Regions from separate parts of the Cobetia sp. BMC6 genome, predicted to be linked through region 1. Evidence: predicted binding sites of a transcription regulator. Region 1 holds the regulator's gene; the other holds the start of a gene.

Region 1 (7,685 bases):
AACCTGTTGGTGCTGTTGCCGGCGGGCGAGCGCCAGGCGGTGCATGATAGCTGGTATCGCGACGTGAGCCCGGGGCTTGGGGGGCTGCTGTTCAAGAAACCGCCGCAGTTCGATGCGCCCAGTGACATTGTCTGGACACCGCAGGAGCTCTCGTCGCCGGACCAGGCCCGCCTTGGCCTGATGCGGCGCATGCAGGAGCGCCTCGCGCCGGAACTCGGGCATGAGCGCAGTCTGAGCAATGTCGAGGATGAGCATGTGCGACATGAGCTGCAGGCCCTCGCTGCGGTGCAGGGAGTCTCGGCCAGCCTGATGCCGGAGGTGACGATCGTCGCGCTGGAGGATGGCACTGATGACTCGCCACGCCTTTACAGCGTGCTGCGCAATTCCGCCCACGCCAACATCACCAGTCTGTTCGATGAGGAGGAAAACCGCCGTCCTGAGGAAGACACTCTCGATGTCTTGCGGGGCGTGGCGGGCGATTACCCGAATGCCTTCTGGCGATTGACGCCTGACACTCTGACGGGGCTGGCAGAGCGGGTGGCGGCACTCGAGACCGAAGAGGACTACCGCGCCCTGCAGGCCGATATCGGAGTGCGCCGGACTGATCCGCGCTTCTGGCAGTTCTCCGACAGCGTGCTGCGCGTCAACTATGCTGATCGCCCTGTCGAAGCGGGCCTGCTGGACTATAACCGCCTCGAGAACCGCTGATTGCCAGCGGGGCTTGAGCGGCCGAGACACGCTCTGTCGTCAGGGCTGTCTGGGTTGTCGAACTGTTTCGATGACTGACGACTGGCCTGTCAGAAAGCAGAAGCCCGCCACGCCCATTGCGTGGCGGGCTTCTGCCTTGTGTGGGACCGACATGGCGTCCTGCGGTAGATCAGCGCAGTGTCGCACCGCGTGATGTGCTGTCAGCAGGCGTCATCAGCGACCGCCCTGACACTCGCCCTCGGCCAGCTCGATCAGGCCATCCAGATGCAGGATATGCACCTCGCGGGCACGAATGTCGACCAGCCCCTGGGTCTGGAAGCGGGTCAGGATGCGGCTGATGGTTTCGACGGCCAGTCCCAGATAGTTGCCGATATCGGCGCGTGCCATCGAGAGGCGGAAGCTGTATGGCGAATAGCCTCGGCGACGGAAGCGCTGTGACAGGTTGACCAGGAAGCTCGCCAGCCGCTCATCGGCTGTCTTGCGTGACAGCAGCATCATCATGCGGCGATCTTCGTGCAATTCCTTGCTCAGGCTCTTGAACAGCTGGGTTCTCAGCTCAGGCATCTGCTCCGAGAGCGCATTGAGTCGGTCGAAGGGAATCTCGCAGACGGTGGTGGTCTCCAGCGCCACCGCGGTGCCGGGATAGCAATTGCTGTCGATGGCATCGAGTCCGGCCAGCTCGCTGGGCAGGTAGAAGCCGGTCAGCTGCTCCGTACCGCTGTTTTCATTGGTGATCTGCTTGAGGCTTCCGGAGCGCACCGTGAAGACGCAATCGAAGGCATCGCCCTGGGTGAAGAGGACTTCCCCTTTTCTGAGTGGCGCGCGACGGCGGATGATGGCGTCAAACTGGTCGATATCTTCCATGTTCAGTGCCAGTGGCAGGCACAGTGAACTCAGCGAACATGTCTGGCAGCGGGCTTCATGGGCGCGCAAGCGGTGTGATGCCTGTGCATTGGCCGTCATGGTGACTCTCCTGAGGAATGTCACCGCTACCCCTGGGGTAGGGCAGCGGGAGGGGTCTTTCGGGCGCAACGAACGGTGGGGCGGGGCCTTGTCGCCCGCCGCTGCACTGCTGAGCCGCAGTGTATCGAGCGGACAGAGTCTGAGCGCTCATCGGCCGAGGCAGCGCATTCCGTGACGCCATAATATTAGATTTTGTTAATTCATTATCCTGCCCAACCCATGGGCGTTGCAAGGTGTGTGAACTTTAGGCCTGGTTGACCCCGCGTGACCATACCGCGACGACCTGCCTCAGCCGAAGGCGCGAGTCAGTATGCAGTGACCAGCACTCAGGCATCAGTCGCTGGTCATCCGTCGCTGGCCATCTGGGCTCAGCCAGCTGCGCCGAGCAGCAGGATCAGCGCGGCGGCCAGCGTCGCCAGTGCCAGAATGCCCCAGGCACGTGGCGCTGGTGTGTCAGGCTGACGTATGCCGTTGATGCGATGTTCCTGCATGGGGCCATCGCCTTCGCGCTCGTCGCTGTCAGCGCGCGAAAGACTGCCCAGCGCCAGCATGGCGAACAACACCAGGCTGCCCAGCGTGAGGGCCAGCACCCAGAGATTCCAGAACAGGGGGAGGCCAGTTGTCTCCAGCAGATTCATGTCGTGTCTCCTGAGGGGGGCTGTCATGGGCTACGGCTGGCGGTGTCGCTCGCAGGGGCGGCCTGCTGCAGGTAGGCGAGCAGAGCCGTGATTTCGGCAGTGCCACGCACGTCATTGGGGGCGGCGAGAATCTCGTCTTCCGCGTAGGGTACGCCCAGGCCTTGCAGGGCTCGCATGCGTGCCGCGATACCTTCGCCGCTCAACGCCCGCTCGAACAGCCACGGGTAGGCAGGCATCGCCGAACCCGGCACCTGACTGCGCGGGTCATGCAGATGCAGGCGCTGCCAGGCATCGTCATGCTGCGCAGGCAGCTGGCTCAAATCCGTCCCCCAGCGCTCGACGCCCCACAGCGAAGGGCGGTCGTAGAAGCGTGCCCGGGTGGTCGTCGCATCGCCGTGGCGCGCCGTGTCGCCCGGTAGATAGCGCACCATGCGTGTGTGGCACTGCTGACAGCCCTCGCGTTGATAGATGCGCTGACCCTCCAGCGCCAGGGCGCTCAGCGGTTTGAGGTCTTCGGGCGCGCTGGCGAGACTGGGGTGAGCTCCAAGCGGCACCAGCTGGGCGAGGGCGCCGAGGCTCATGGTGAGCAGGCATAGTGCCGTCATCAGGCCGGCGTGTCGTTCGAGCAGGACATGTCTCATGCGTAGTGCCCTCCCGAGGATGTGGCAGGGGGCGTGGCAGAGGGTAATGCAGGGTGTATGGCAGGCTGTGATGATGTCTTCCGCGAGCCGGACTTCGGGAGCTGGCGCTCATGAGCGGCTTGCCGTTCGCTCTTGTGGACAGCCAGGGTGCGCATCACATTGAGGAGCATCAGCAGCATGCCGAGCGCACAGCAGGCGAGCCCGCCCAGCGAGATCATCATCGGCATGCGGGCCGCTTCCAGCACCTCGCTCAGGGTGTATAGCGGTCTGCCGTCATCTGCCAGCACATGCCACATGCTGCCTTGAAGCAGCGTGGTGGCCCAGCTGGCGGCAATGCACAGCAGGGTGCCGATGATGGCCAGCAGGGCATGGGTCTTGAGCAGCGCGAGGGAGCGCATCGGGGGCAGCAGGTGATAGGCCATCACGATGGCGACTGTCGCGACCACCCCCAGGCTTGCTGCCGGCGACAGGCTGTTGGTGGCACTGAAGGCTAGGGCATTGAGGGTCGGCAGTGACAGCAGGCTGTATTCAAGAACCGCAAGGGCGAAGCTGACCAGAGCTGCCGCCAGCAGGCAGATCAGCGGATCCCGGCGCAATGAGTGCCAATCCTCCTTGAGTGTCATCAGGCCATTGAGGCTGAGTGCCAGCCCCGGTGCCAGCAGCAGGAGGCCCATCGCCATGCCCAGCGTCTGACTCCAGGCTGGCAGGGCGCTCGCGAACAGCAGCGGAGCACCTCCCCATGTCACCAGCAGCACCAGCATCCAGAAGCTGGTGGTCGCCAGCCGATGCGAGTGGAGCGGCCGCCGCGAGCGGCTCATCACCATGTGATGGAGCAAGGCAATGAGGCCGAATGCGAACATGCCGCCGGGGAGTGGCCCGGCCTGCCAGCGCTGAATCAGTGCCTCGAGGCTGCCCGTGAAGAGCGGTATCGATTCAAGCAGGCCGATCGGCACGCTGAGCGAGATCAGCACATGCTGCATCAACACCAGCATCAGGCCGGCGATGAAGTACCAGCAGGCCACCGGCAGGCGGCGCAGCGTGCGCTGTTCCAGTACCGTGAAGAAGACCCACGCCACGGCCAGCCAGACGAGGGTCATCAGTAGATCGACGAGCCAGGGGGCTTCGGCCATGTACTGGCCCGAGGAGTAGCCTGCGACAATCGCCAGTGCGCCGAGCGCGACCACGGCCTGCCAGCCGAGGAAGGTGAAATGCATCAGCTTGAGCGTGAAAGGGGGCAGTGCGATATCCGGTATCGCCGTCTCGGCGTCCGTGCGTGATTCGCGTTGCAGGACGCTGTGCATGGCGATGGAGTAACCACCGGCGATCACTGCCGAGCCGCCCAGACCGTAGAGCAGCAGGTGGTGCTGCAAGGGGGCGAGGCGGCCGTAGCTCAGCCAGGCCACTTCCGGCCCCAGCGAGGGCCATAGCCAGATGAGGTTGAGCCATACGGCCAGACAGAGGCTGAGCAGGCCCCAGATGACGGCCATGCGAGCGAAATCATGGCTTACGTGATGATGATGGTTCACGCGGGGTTGGCAGGCCGAAGCCTCAAGAGCTGTACGCATATCACGACCTCGTCGGCAGTGGGCGAAAGCGCAGTGCTGGTGGCGACGGTGCTGGAAGCGGCGCTGCGGGAGCAGCCATATCACCGACGCCACTGTTCAGGGCGGCAGGGCTGGCGCTGACCGATATCACGCGCGACCATGGCCGACTGACAGGCCATCCCTCGCGCTGGAATGCAGCGTTTACCCCTCATCGGTTCCAGCGTTGTCTGGCGCGAGCCGTACGAGATCAACAGGAGAATTTCGCTTGCCCGCCGTCACTTCATCATCGGACGAAGATGCCAATGCGTCCAATACGGCTGAGGTCCCCAGCCCCTACGCCGAGGAAGGCTTTCGTGTCGCCAGCCTGGCCGACGTCGCCTTGGAGCTTGCTGCTCGCCAGACCATGTCCCACGACGCGCTGACAGCGCGAGGGCCGTGGCGAGGCTGGTTGGCGGAGCTTGGGCCTCTCGAGATCCATGGGCGTCCTGAGCGTGCCCTGCTGTTGCATGCCCATGGTGCCGGTGCCGGGCGTGAGACCGACTTCCATCAACGGTTCGCTGCTGCCTGCCTGGCGCATGACATGGCATGGCTGGCATTCGATTTCAGCTATCTCGTCAGGATGCGCTGCGAGCGTCGCCGCAGACCGCCACCCCGGCTGCCCGGGCTGATCGAGGAGATGGCGCGCTGGTGTCAGGCGCTGATGGCGTGTGTGGCAGACTTCGACTGCTTGCGGACGCTGCCCTGGCTGGTTGGCGGCAAGTCGATGGGCAGTCGTGTGGCCTCTCATCTGCTGGTGGAATTGGCCCAGGCGGCGCATGCGCCGTTGCCGGTCGGGTGGTACGCGCTGGGCTATCCCTTCCATCCCACGGGCAAGCCCGACAAGTTGCGCATCGACCATCTGCCGGCTATCCCGATGGCGGGTGTGATCTGTCAGGGCAGCCGCGATCCCTTCGGCACTCGAGAGGAAGTGACGGCATATCCGTTGCCGGAAAGCCTCACCTTGCATTGGCTGAATGATGGCGAACATGATTTCAAACCACGAAAAGTGAGTGGCGAGACTCGTGAAGGACTGATTTCGCGTGCGGCGCAGGCCTTGGCCCATCACCCGGCATTGGGTGGAAAGCGGCAGTGAATCATCATTATTCGAGGGGCATTACCCAGGCCTTCGATGGCGACAGCGGCATGTCAGAATGATGACGCAACGCTGATGTTTACTGGCCTGCAGGCAAGATGCAGCGGGAAAGTCCTGTCTTATCAATACTCTGTCGCGGGCGATTGCTGAAATTGCGCGTAAAAAAAGTATTGACTCATGGGCCGGATTCCGTAGAATGCAGCGCCAACGAGACAGGGGTGGTTAGCTCAGTTGGTAGAGCACCAGCCTTACAAGCTGGGGGTCACTGGTTCGAACCCAGTACCACCCACCATTTGAAAAAAGTCATTGCTTTTCAAAGCGTTACTTGATTAAATGGCCTGGTTCGTTAGCAGAAGCAAGCGTTTGTCGTGGACCGGTAGTTCAGTTGGTTAGAATGCCGGCCTGTCACGCCGGAGGTCGCGGGTTCGAGTCCCGTCCGGTCCGCCATTCTCGTTTGTCATGCGCCCGATGTTGAGTTGTTCTGAAGTGGACCGGTAGTTCAGTTGGTTAGAATGCCGGCCTGTCACGCCGGAGGTCGCGGGTTCGAGTCCCGTCCGGTCCGCCATCAGAATCGCGAGATATCACCGCTGCTTGCAGCAAAGATCGTTTGTGTTGGGTGATTAGCTCAGTTGGTTAGAGCACAAGCTTCACATGCTTGGGGTCACTGGTTCGAATCCAGTATCACCCACCAATGCGGACCGGTAGTTCAGTTGGTTAGAATGCCGGCCTGTCACGCCGGAGGTCGCGGGTTCGAGTCCCGTCCGGTCCGCCATTCGATCTACAAGAATTCGTGAAACCCGAGCTTTCGAGCTCGGGTTTTTGCGTTTCTGGCTGTCGAAAAGTCTTCAGTACTGATCCAGCCTCGCTTGTCTCCCGTTCTTGCCTCTCTACGTCTCGACCTGGCCCTGTTCCCGGCTTGTCGGCCTTCTCGGTGGACATCGCGACGCTCCCCTCCCCCCGTTGATGGGTATCCTGCACGGTTTTCCCCTCGCTGCTGTCATCTCTGGTCTCATTCGCGATGTGGCCTTTGGGAGTATTGAGCCCGGGGCGCGATGCTCTACACTGGGATCACTCGTTTCATACGACCGTTTGCCATCTGACCTCAGTCGTGGATGTCCTGACGACCTGTTACTGCTGATGGCCATGACTCATGAGTGTTGCTGATGAGAATGGCGGCGGCGCGATACAACAATGATTGTCCGAGGTGCTCGAGACAGCCAAGGAGAGACCGCAATGACTGCCTATCCGAATATCTTCCGTCCGCTGACGTTGGGCCATATCACGCTCAAGAACCGTGTGCTGATGGGCTCCATGCACACGGGGCTTGAGGAGACTCTCAATGGCTTCGCGCGCCTGGCGGCGTTCTATCGTGAGCGTGCACGCCATGGTGTGGCGCTGATCGTCACGGGCGGTATCGCGCCGAACGCGGAAGGGGCTGTCATGCAGGGGGCCGCGAAGCTGACCACCCCGGAGGAGGCGGAGCACCATCGCGAGGTCACCGAGGCGGTGCACGCCGAGGATGGGCGCATCTGTCTGCAGATCCTTCATGCGGGGCGTTATGCCTACTCACCGGATCAGGTCGCGCCCTCGGCGATTCAGGCGCCGATCAACCCCTTCACGCCACGCGCGCTGAGCACCTCGGAGGTCAAGGAGCAGATCGCCGACTACGTGCGCTGTGCCAGCCTGGCACGCGAGGCCGGCTATGACGGCGTCGAGGTGATGGGCTCAGAAGGCTATTTCATCAACCAGTTCATCTGTCGGCGCACCAATCAGCGCGAGGATGAGTACGGTGGCAGCTTCGAGAATCGCATCCGCCTGGCGGTGGAGATCGTCGCCGGTATCCGTGCCGCGCTGGGTGAGGACTTCCTGATCATCTATCGCCTCTCGATGCTGGATCTGGTCGACGAGGGCAGCACCTGGGATGAAGTGGTTGCGCTCGGCAAGGCCATCGAGGCGGCGGGGGCGAGCCTGATCAATACCGGCATCGGCTGGCATGAGGCGCGTGTGCCGACCATCGTCACCAGCGTGCCGCGCGCTGTCTTCACCGGGCTGACCCAGC
Region 2 (7,685 bases), on a different contig from region 1:
GCATGCGCGCGAGCGCCTCGCGCAATACCTCCGCCGAGCTCGACTTGGAGAGATAGCCCACCGCGCCGAGTGCCAAGGCTTCCAGCACCGTCTCGCGCGCCTCGTGGGCGGAGAGAATCGCCACCGGTAGCCAGTCTGCCTCCTGGCGCAAGCGCGTCAGGCCTTCCAGGCCGTGGCTGTCGGGCAGGTCGAGATCCAGCAGCAGCAGGTCGAGGCTATCGGCATGCGCGTCGATGAGGCTGAGCGTCTCGGCGAGACTGGCGGCCTGCAGCAGCTCGTAGGGTGGTGCCGGGGTGTCAGCGACGCTCAGACTCAGGGTACGACTGATGGCATCACGGAACAGCGGATGGTCATCCGCGATCAACAGACGGTACATGGAGGCTCCTGGCCGGTGGCGGGCGATATCCTGAGCATAACGTCATGGCGTGGTGTCGTGCCTTGCGGCCTTCGCGGTATGGCGGCGTTCGTTTCTCCTTCCTTTTCTCCTCCCAAGGGATGAGACGGTCTCCGCCCATGGGGGCATGTCGCGATTGGCGTCGGTGGTCAAGACTGTGAGAGTCGCCTGATCAAGTACCGCTTGATGGATCGGGCAGCGGGTCAGCGCCAACGGCGCCACTGCAGAAGGGCCAACCCAGGCGTTTCGCTGACACGACAACGACTTTTCAGCAACGACAACGACTTTTCAGTAACGACAACGACTGCGCAGCAACGACAACAACAGGCCGTCGATCACGAGCGCCACTCGTGAATCCGGCCAACAGGAGTTCGCCATGATCTACGCCTCCCCGGGCAGCGCCGATGCGCTGGTCACGTTCAAGGATATCTACGGCAACTATATCGGCGGTCGCTTCGTCGAGCCGGTGAAGGGTGAGTACTTCGACAATGTCAGCCCCGTGACGGGCGAGGCCTTCTGCCGTATCCCGCGTTCGAGTGCGGAGGATATCGACCTCGCGCTGGACGCCGCCCACAAGGCAGCCGCTGCCTGGGGCAAGACCTCGGTGCAGGAGCGCTCCAACATCCTGCTCAAGATCGCGGATCGCATCGAGCAGAACCTCGAGATGCTGGCCGTCGCCGAGACCTGGGACAACGGCAAGGCGGTGCGCGAGACGCTGAACGCCGATATTCCGCTGGCGGCGGACCACTTCCGTTACTTCGCCGGTTGCCTGCGCTCCCAGGAAGGCACCGCGGCGGACATCGATGCCAATACCGTCTCCTATCACTTCCATGAGCCGCTGGGCGTGGTCGGTCAGATCATCCCGTGGAACTTCCCGATCCTGATGGCGGCCTGGAAGCTCGGCCCGGCGCTGGCGGCCGGCAACTGCGTGGTGCTCAAGCCGGCGGAACAGACCCCGGCCTCGATTCTGGTGCTCGCGGAGCTGGTCGGTGACCTGCTGCCGGCGGGCGTGCTCAATATCGTCAACGGCTACGGGGCCGAGGCCGGTCAGGCGCTGGCCACCAGCAAGCGCATCGCCAAGATCGCCTTCACCGGCTCCACCCCCGTGGGCTCGCACATTCTCAAGTGCGCCGCGGACAACATCATTCCCTCCACGGTGGAGCTGGGCGGCAAGTCCCCCAACATCTACTTCGCCGACATCATGAATGCCGAGCCCGAGTTCATCGACAAGGCCGCCGAAGGCCTGGTGCTGGCGTTCTTCAATCAGGGCGAGGTGTGCACCTGCCCGTCGCGTGCCCTGATCCAGGAAAGCATCTACGACGACTTCATGGCCCGGGTGATGGAGCGCGTGAAGACCATCAAGCGCGGCAACCCGCTGGACACCGACGTACAGGTCGGCGCCCAGGCCTCCCGCGAGCAGTTCGACAAGATCATGTCCTACATGGATGTCGCCCGTGAGGAAGGCGCCGAGGTGCTCACCGGCGGCAGCAGCGAGCAGCTGGAGAACGAGCTGGCCAACGGCTATTACATCCAGCCGACCCTGCTAAAGGGCAACAACTCGATGCGTGTCTTCCAGGAGGAGATCTTCGGGCCGGTGGTGGCCGTCACCACCTTCCGTGACGAGGCCGAGGCGCTGGCCATCGCCAATGACACCGAATTCGGTCTCGGCGCCGGTGTCTGGAGCCGCGACATGAACGTCGCCTTCCGCATGGGGCGCGGCATCCAGGCCGGTCGCGTGTGGACCAACTGCTACCACCAGTATCCCGCCCATGCCGCCTTCGGTGGCTACAAGAAATCCGGTGTCGGTCGCGAGACCCACAAGATGGCACTGGAGCACTACCAGCAGACCAAGAACCTGCTGGTCAGCTACGACATCAATCCGCTCGGCTTCTTCTAGGCCTGTCTGGCAGCGCCACCGCGACCGGTGGTGCTGCACGACTCCCGCGATTCTTGCTTGAGAAAATGACATCGATGCCCGCGCCAGATCCGATTGCTTGATCTGGCGCAGGGCAGGGAGCGCTGCGTCCGGTTTCAATGGAGAGGCAAGCTTTGCACTGGCTCGGGCGCTGGCGCATGCAGGCGCAAGCCCACACTCTCCGCCGCAACTCTGCTGGTTCGTCTGTCTTGAATGTCCGTCTTTCTTGAATGTTCGTCAGTCTTCAATGGATGAGGAGTACGTCATGGATAACAGCATGAAAGCCGCCGTGGTACGTGAATTCGGTGCACCGCTGGTGATCGAGGAGGTCGCGGTACCGCGACCGGGACGTGGCGAGATTCTGGTCGAGGTCGCCGCCTCCGGGGTCTGTCATACCGACCTGCACGCCGCGCATGGCGACTGGCCGGTGAAACCCAATCCGCCGTTCATTCCCGGCCATGAAGGCGTCGGCACCATCGCGGCGGTGGGCGAGGGCGTCACCCACGTCAAGGAAGGCGATCGTGTCGGGGTGCCCTGGCTCTACTCGGCCTGCGGCCACTGCGAGCATTGCCTGGGCGGCTGGGAGACGCTGTGCGAGAGCCAGCAGAATACCGGCTACTCGGTGAATGGCGGCTTTGCCCAGTTCACGCTGGCGGACGCAGGCTACGTCGGCCGCCTGCCGGACAGCGTGGGCTTCGTGGAGATCGCGCCGGTGCTGTGCGCCGGGGTCACGGTCTACAAGGGACTCAAGATGACCGACACCCGCCCCGGCCAGTGGGTGGTGATCTCGGGCATCGGCGGGCTGGGACATATGGCGGTGCAGTATGCACGCGCCATGGGCCTGAACGTGGCGGCGGTGGATGTGGATGATGCCAAGCTGGAACTGGCCCGCCGTCTGGGCGCGACCGTGACCGTCAATGCCATGAAGGAAGACCCGGCGAGCGTCATCAAGCGCGAGATCGGTGGTGCACATGGCGCGCTGGTGACGGCGGTGTCGCCCAAGGCCTTCGATCAGGCCCAGAACATGCTGCGCCGTGGCGGCACCCTGGTGCTCAACGGCCTGCCGCCGGGCGATTTCCCGCTGCCGATCTTCTCCACCGTGCTCAATGGCATCACGGTGCGTGGCTCCATCGTCGGCACGCGTCAGGACCTGCAGGAGGCGCTGGACTTCGCCGCGGAAGGCAAGGTCGCTGCCACCGTGCAGACCGGCAGGCTCGAGGACATCAACGACATCTTCGGACGCATGATCGACGGCAAGATCGAGGGGCGCATCGTGCTCGACATGAAGGCCTGAGGCGTTCGCTGGCCTGAATCCTCACCACCGACGCCAGGCCTGCTGGAAACGGCAGGCTGCCAGACACGACAACGCCAGCCCGTGGGCTGGCGTTGTCGTGTCTGGCATGGCCGTGCGCGTTGACTCTCACGCGGCACTGCAAAGAGCTCTCTCTGACGAGCTCAGGCTTCTGCTTACACCGTGCCGAATTTCTCGTTCTCGCCCATGTCCGGGGTGTGGTCCTTGTCGAGGTTGGCACGCGCCACCTCGTAGAGCTGATAGGCCTTGCTCTCCTTGGCCTTCCAGTGCTCGCCGGATTGCACCGAGATCTCCAGCAGGGTGACGTCGGGGTCATCCTTGCCTTCCGGGAACCAGGCGGCCACGAACGGATTCCAGAACTTGTCGATCAGGCCCTGATCACGGTGCAGATTGGCATGACCGCTCAGCGACACGTAGACGCCATCATCCTGATCGGAAAAGCTCAGGCAGACCTCGCTGTCCTTCCTGGCCTCGAACACCTTCTCGGCACTGGCGCGGGTGAAGAACCACAGGGTGCCGTCGTAGTCATCCTGCACCAGATGCATCGGGCGGGCGTGGGGCATGCCATCGCCTTGCGTCACCAACATGCCGACCTTCACATCCTTGATCAGCTTCCAGATCTTCTGCTTGTGCTCCGGGCTCGACATCGTGTGTCACTCCTTTGCGTCATGCGAATGAAAATCCGGCTGGCTAGCCGTTGCACAAGACCTTGGAGCGACACCCCACAACTTCAAGGGATGATGGTGAAGCTTTCGCTTGATGAGTCAGCACTTGATCAATCGGCGCTTGATTCAGGCGCCGAGGTGACTCACTGCGCTGCCGGTGCCTGCCAGGCGTCGCTGCCCCACAGCGGCACGCTGCTCAGCGCATGCTTGAAGCTGCCGCTGGTTTCCTTGGTGCTGTAGGCGATATAGAGCAGGCTCTGGGAGTCGCGATCCAGGATACGGCGAATCTTGAGGCTCTTGAGCAGCACGCTCTTGGACTTGCGATAGACCTCCTCGCCACTCTTGGAGGTGTCGATGTCGGCGATCATCTCCGCGGTGATCGGGCCGGTCTGGCGGCAGGCGATGCTCATGTCGGAGGGATCGGAGAAGTCGAGGTCCGCCTCGATGTTGCTCAGGTGGCAGGTCACGCCCGGCACCTTGGGGTCGATCAGGCTCTCGATCTTGATGTCCTTGGTGGTGAACAGGCCCAGTGAGACGTCCCCGACCTCGTTGTCATCACAGCCGGCCAGCAGCAGGCCTGAGGCGATCACACCCAGCAGGGCAGCACGAGAGGAAAGGCGGCGCAGTCGAGTCATGGGGTCTTCCTTGAGTCAGTGGGTAAGGCGAAGGCGGCAAGGCGATGATAGCGTGTCAGGTCATGAACGGGCGTCAATCATTGTCGAAGGCTGCCAGATTCAGCGTATGCGAGTTGCCCAGCCACATGACGCCCTGGGTGTGATCGAAGCGGTCGTCGCCGGTGCCGACGTGCACGAAGATGTCCAGCGAGCCGCGATTGAGCGCCAGCCACGGGACGATGCGGCCGAATTCTTCCGGGGCAAATGACAGCTGGCAGCTCCACAGTGGGTGCGGGCCCACCTGCTTCTCGTGGAAGCGACCGACCCGCAGCGGAAACTGCCGTTCGGCCTGGTCCGCCAGCTCGCGAGCGGCGGCCAGGCCCTGCTCATCGGTGTAGTAGAGATGTGCATGGTAGTAGCTGATGCGGCTTGTCATGGAGTCGCTCATGGCGTTGTCTCGATCGTTCTCATGGGGCATTCCAGTACTCGGCCTCAAGGGCCGTACCGAGAGTTTTCAAAGGCTGGCGGCAATGGTCGTCAGGGTGTGATGGGCCTTGCGGCCCTCAGCCCCAGGCCTTGTAGATCAGCTGCACGCCCACCAGCGCCATCGCGATGATGATCAGGCGAAAGAACAGCTTCTCATTGACGCGGGATTGCAGCCACAGGCCGCTTCTGACGCCTGCCCAGGCCACCGGTACCAGCAGCAGCGAGGTGGAAAGGCTGGTGAGGTTGATCTCGCCCAGCGCCACGTAGGGGCCCAGTTTCATCAGGTTCATGCCAGCGAAGATGATCACCGTGGTGGCGATGAAGGTCTCCTTGGGGTGCTGGCGCGGAATCATGTACAGGTTGTAGGGCGGGGCGCCGGCGTGGGCGAAGAAGCTGGTGAAGCCGGCAGTGGCCCCGGCAGGAATGGCCAGCCAGCGTGGTAGCGGTTTCCTGGCTGTCGGCTTGAACAGCATATAGGCGGCGAACAGCAGCGAGATGACGCCCAGCAGGCCGCGAATCATGTTCTCGTCCAGCTCATCGAACAGTACCACCCCCACCGCGATGCCGATGGCGGCGCTGGGCAGGATGATGCGCACCTCCGGCCACAGCTGCTTGCCCCACCAGGCGCGGGAGCTAAGGAAGTCCATCACCAGCAACAACGGCAGCAGGATACCGGCGGCTTCCAGCGGCCCGATGGCCAGCGCCATCAGCGGCACCGAGAGCGAGCCGAAGCCACCGGCGAAGCCGCCCTTGGAGATACCGGTCAGGTAGGTCGAGAAGATGATCGCGCTCCAGGCCAGCGCAGAGTAATCGGGCAGTGTCAGCAGGGCATCGAGAGAATCGGTCACGGGCATCTCATGTCGAGAGGGCGGGCAAGGTGAGTCGTGAAGGCCCATTGTTGAACAATTCTGCCCGCGCTTCACCCCGACACGCTGCAATGATGTCTTTCCCTTGACGCACCAATGCGCTAAAAGGCGCATGTCGCACAGTGTTTTCTTTCGAGACATTGAGCGAATAGCCTGATCTGGTGGGCATGTCGCAGTGCCTGTCGCTCGTTGGTCGAACAATCTCTGAGGTGGCGATGTCACGCGCTCCATTTGAAATCAGCGGTACCCGCATCGCGCCGGGAACGCGGGCCCAGGTCGATGTGCCTGTCGCCAAGCTCTACACCCATGCGCCGCTGCACATCCCCGTCGAGGTGGTGCATGGTCGCCAGCCCGGCCCGGTGCTGCTGGTGTGCGGTGCCATCCACGGTGACGAGATCAACGGCGTCGAGATCGTGCGGCGGCTGCTCAAGAGTTCCAGCCTCGCACGGCTGCGCGGCACCCTGATCGCGGTGCCCATCGTCAACGTCTTCGGTTTCGTGCAGCACACGCGCTACCTGCCGGACCGCCGCGACCTCAACCGCTGCTTCCCGGGTAGCGAGAGCGGCTCGCTGGGCTCGCGGGTGGCGGCGCTGTTCCGTGAGCAGATCGCCGATCAGGCCACCCACATCATCGACCTGCACACCGGCGCGATCCACCGCACCAACCTGCCGCAGATCCGCGCCACCATGACGGGCAGTGATGCCACGCGTCAGATGGCGGATGCCTTCGGCGCACCGGTGCTGCTGAATGCCGAACTGCGCGAGGGCAGTCTGCGTGCCTATGCCAGCGAGCGCGGCGTGCCGGTCATCACCTATGAGGCCGGTGAGGCGCTGCGCTTCGATGAGTGGGCGATTCGCCCGGGCGTCAGCGGTGTGAAGCGCGTGATGCGCTCCATCGGCATGCTGGCCAAGGACCGCGACCGCAAGCCCAGCTCGCGTGCGGTGGAGATGTCCAACGGCTCCAGCTGGGCGCGGGCCTCCATCGATGGCATCGTCCAGAGCCGCGTGGGCCTGGGGGACCGCGTCGAGAAGCATCAGGTGCTGGGCATCGTCGCCGACCCCTTCGGCAACAGCGAAAGCGAGGTGCTGTCACCCGCGGATGGCATCATCATCGGCATGGCCAACCTGCCGCTGGCCAACGAGGGCGAGGCGCTCTACCACGTGGCGCGTTTCCATGCGATCGACGATGCCGAGAGCGCCGTCGACAACTTCCAGCAGCTGTTCGTGCCGGACTCCATCTAGGCGCTTCACGCCCCTTTTCGCCCTGGTTGCTGGCAGTGACAACGCAAACGCCCCGCTCGATGAGCGGGGCGTTTGCGTTGCAGCAGTCTGTGATGTCGTCGCAGCAAGATGACGACGAGTACGAGATCAGCCGTGGCTGCTCTGGGTCTCGAGCGGGCCGTCGTGACCCGCTTCCGCGCCGTGCATCCAGTC

The links. The regulator FNR, encoded in region 1, switches genes on or off when oxygen is low (the NO sensors DNR and NnrR bind a similar motif). The targets are predictions, from matches to a motif close to TTGATNTANATCAA.
Region 2: a site for FNR is predicted at 2,389-2,402, ahead of adhP (alcohol dehydrogenase AdhP). Genes of this name have one in related genera too.

What each region holds. Positions count from the first base shown of each region.
Region 1 is NZ_JAKUMF010000005.1:128,499-136,183, forward strand. Features, by position in the region: gene MKZ40_RS11450 (fatty acid cis/trans isomerase) at 1-708, shown strand, start outside; gene fnr (fumarate/nitrate reduction transcriptional regulator Fnr) at 922-1,671, opposite strand; gene MKZ40_RS11460 (hypothetical protein) at 2,040-2,309, opposite strand; gene MKZ40_RS11465 (cbb3-type cytochrome c oxidase subunit II) at 2,333-2,950, opposite strand; gene MKZ40_RS11470 (cbb3-type cytochrome c oxidase subunit I) at 2,947-4,437, opposite strand; gene MKZ40_RS11475 (alpha/beta family hydrolase) at 4,760-5,626, shown strand; tRNA gene MKZ40_RS11480 (tRNA-Val) at 5,843-5,918, shown strand; tRNA gene MKZ40_RS11485 (tRNA-Asp) at 5,997-6,073, shown strand; tRNA gene MKZ40_RS11490 (tRNA-Asp) at 6,115-6,191, shown strand; tRNA gene MKZ40_RS11495 (tRNA-Val) at 6,241-6,317, shown strand; tRNA gene MKZ40_RS11500 (tRNA-Asp) at 6,322-6,398, shown strand; gene MKZ40_RS11505 (NADPH-dependent 2,4-dienoyl-CoA reductase) at 6,860-7,685, shown strand, end outside.
Region 2 is NZ_JAKUMF010000008.1:122,586-130,270, forward strand. Features, by position in the region: gene MKZ40_RS13955 (response regulator transcription factor) at 1-376, opposite strand, end outside; gene MKZ40_RS13960 (aldehyde dehydrogenase family protein) at 771-2,291, shown strand; gene adhP (alcohol dehydrogenase AdhP) at 2,575-3,603, shown strand; gene MKZ40_RS13970 (pyridoxamine 5'-phosphate oxidase family protein) at 3,777-4,268, opposite strand; gene MKZ40_RS13975 (CreA family protein) at 4,430-4,921, opposite strand; gene MKZ40_RS13980 (DOPA 4,5-dioxygenase family protein) at 4,995-5,348, opposite strand; gene MKZ40_RS13985 (sulfite exporter TauE/SafE family protein) at 5,464-6,234, opposite strand; gene MKZ40_RS13990 (succinylglutamate desuccinylase/aspartoacylase family protein) at 6,468-7,493, shown strand; gene MKZ40_RS13995 (oligopeptide:H+ symporter) at 7,620-7,685, opposite strand, start outside.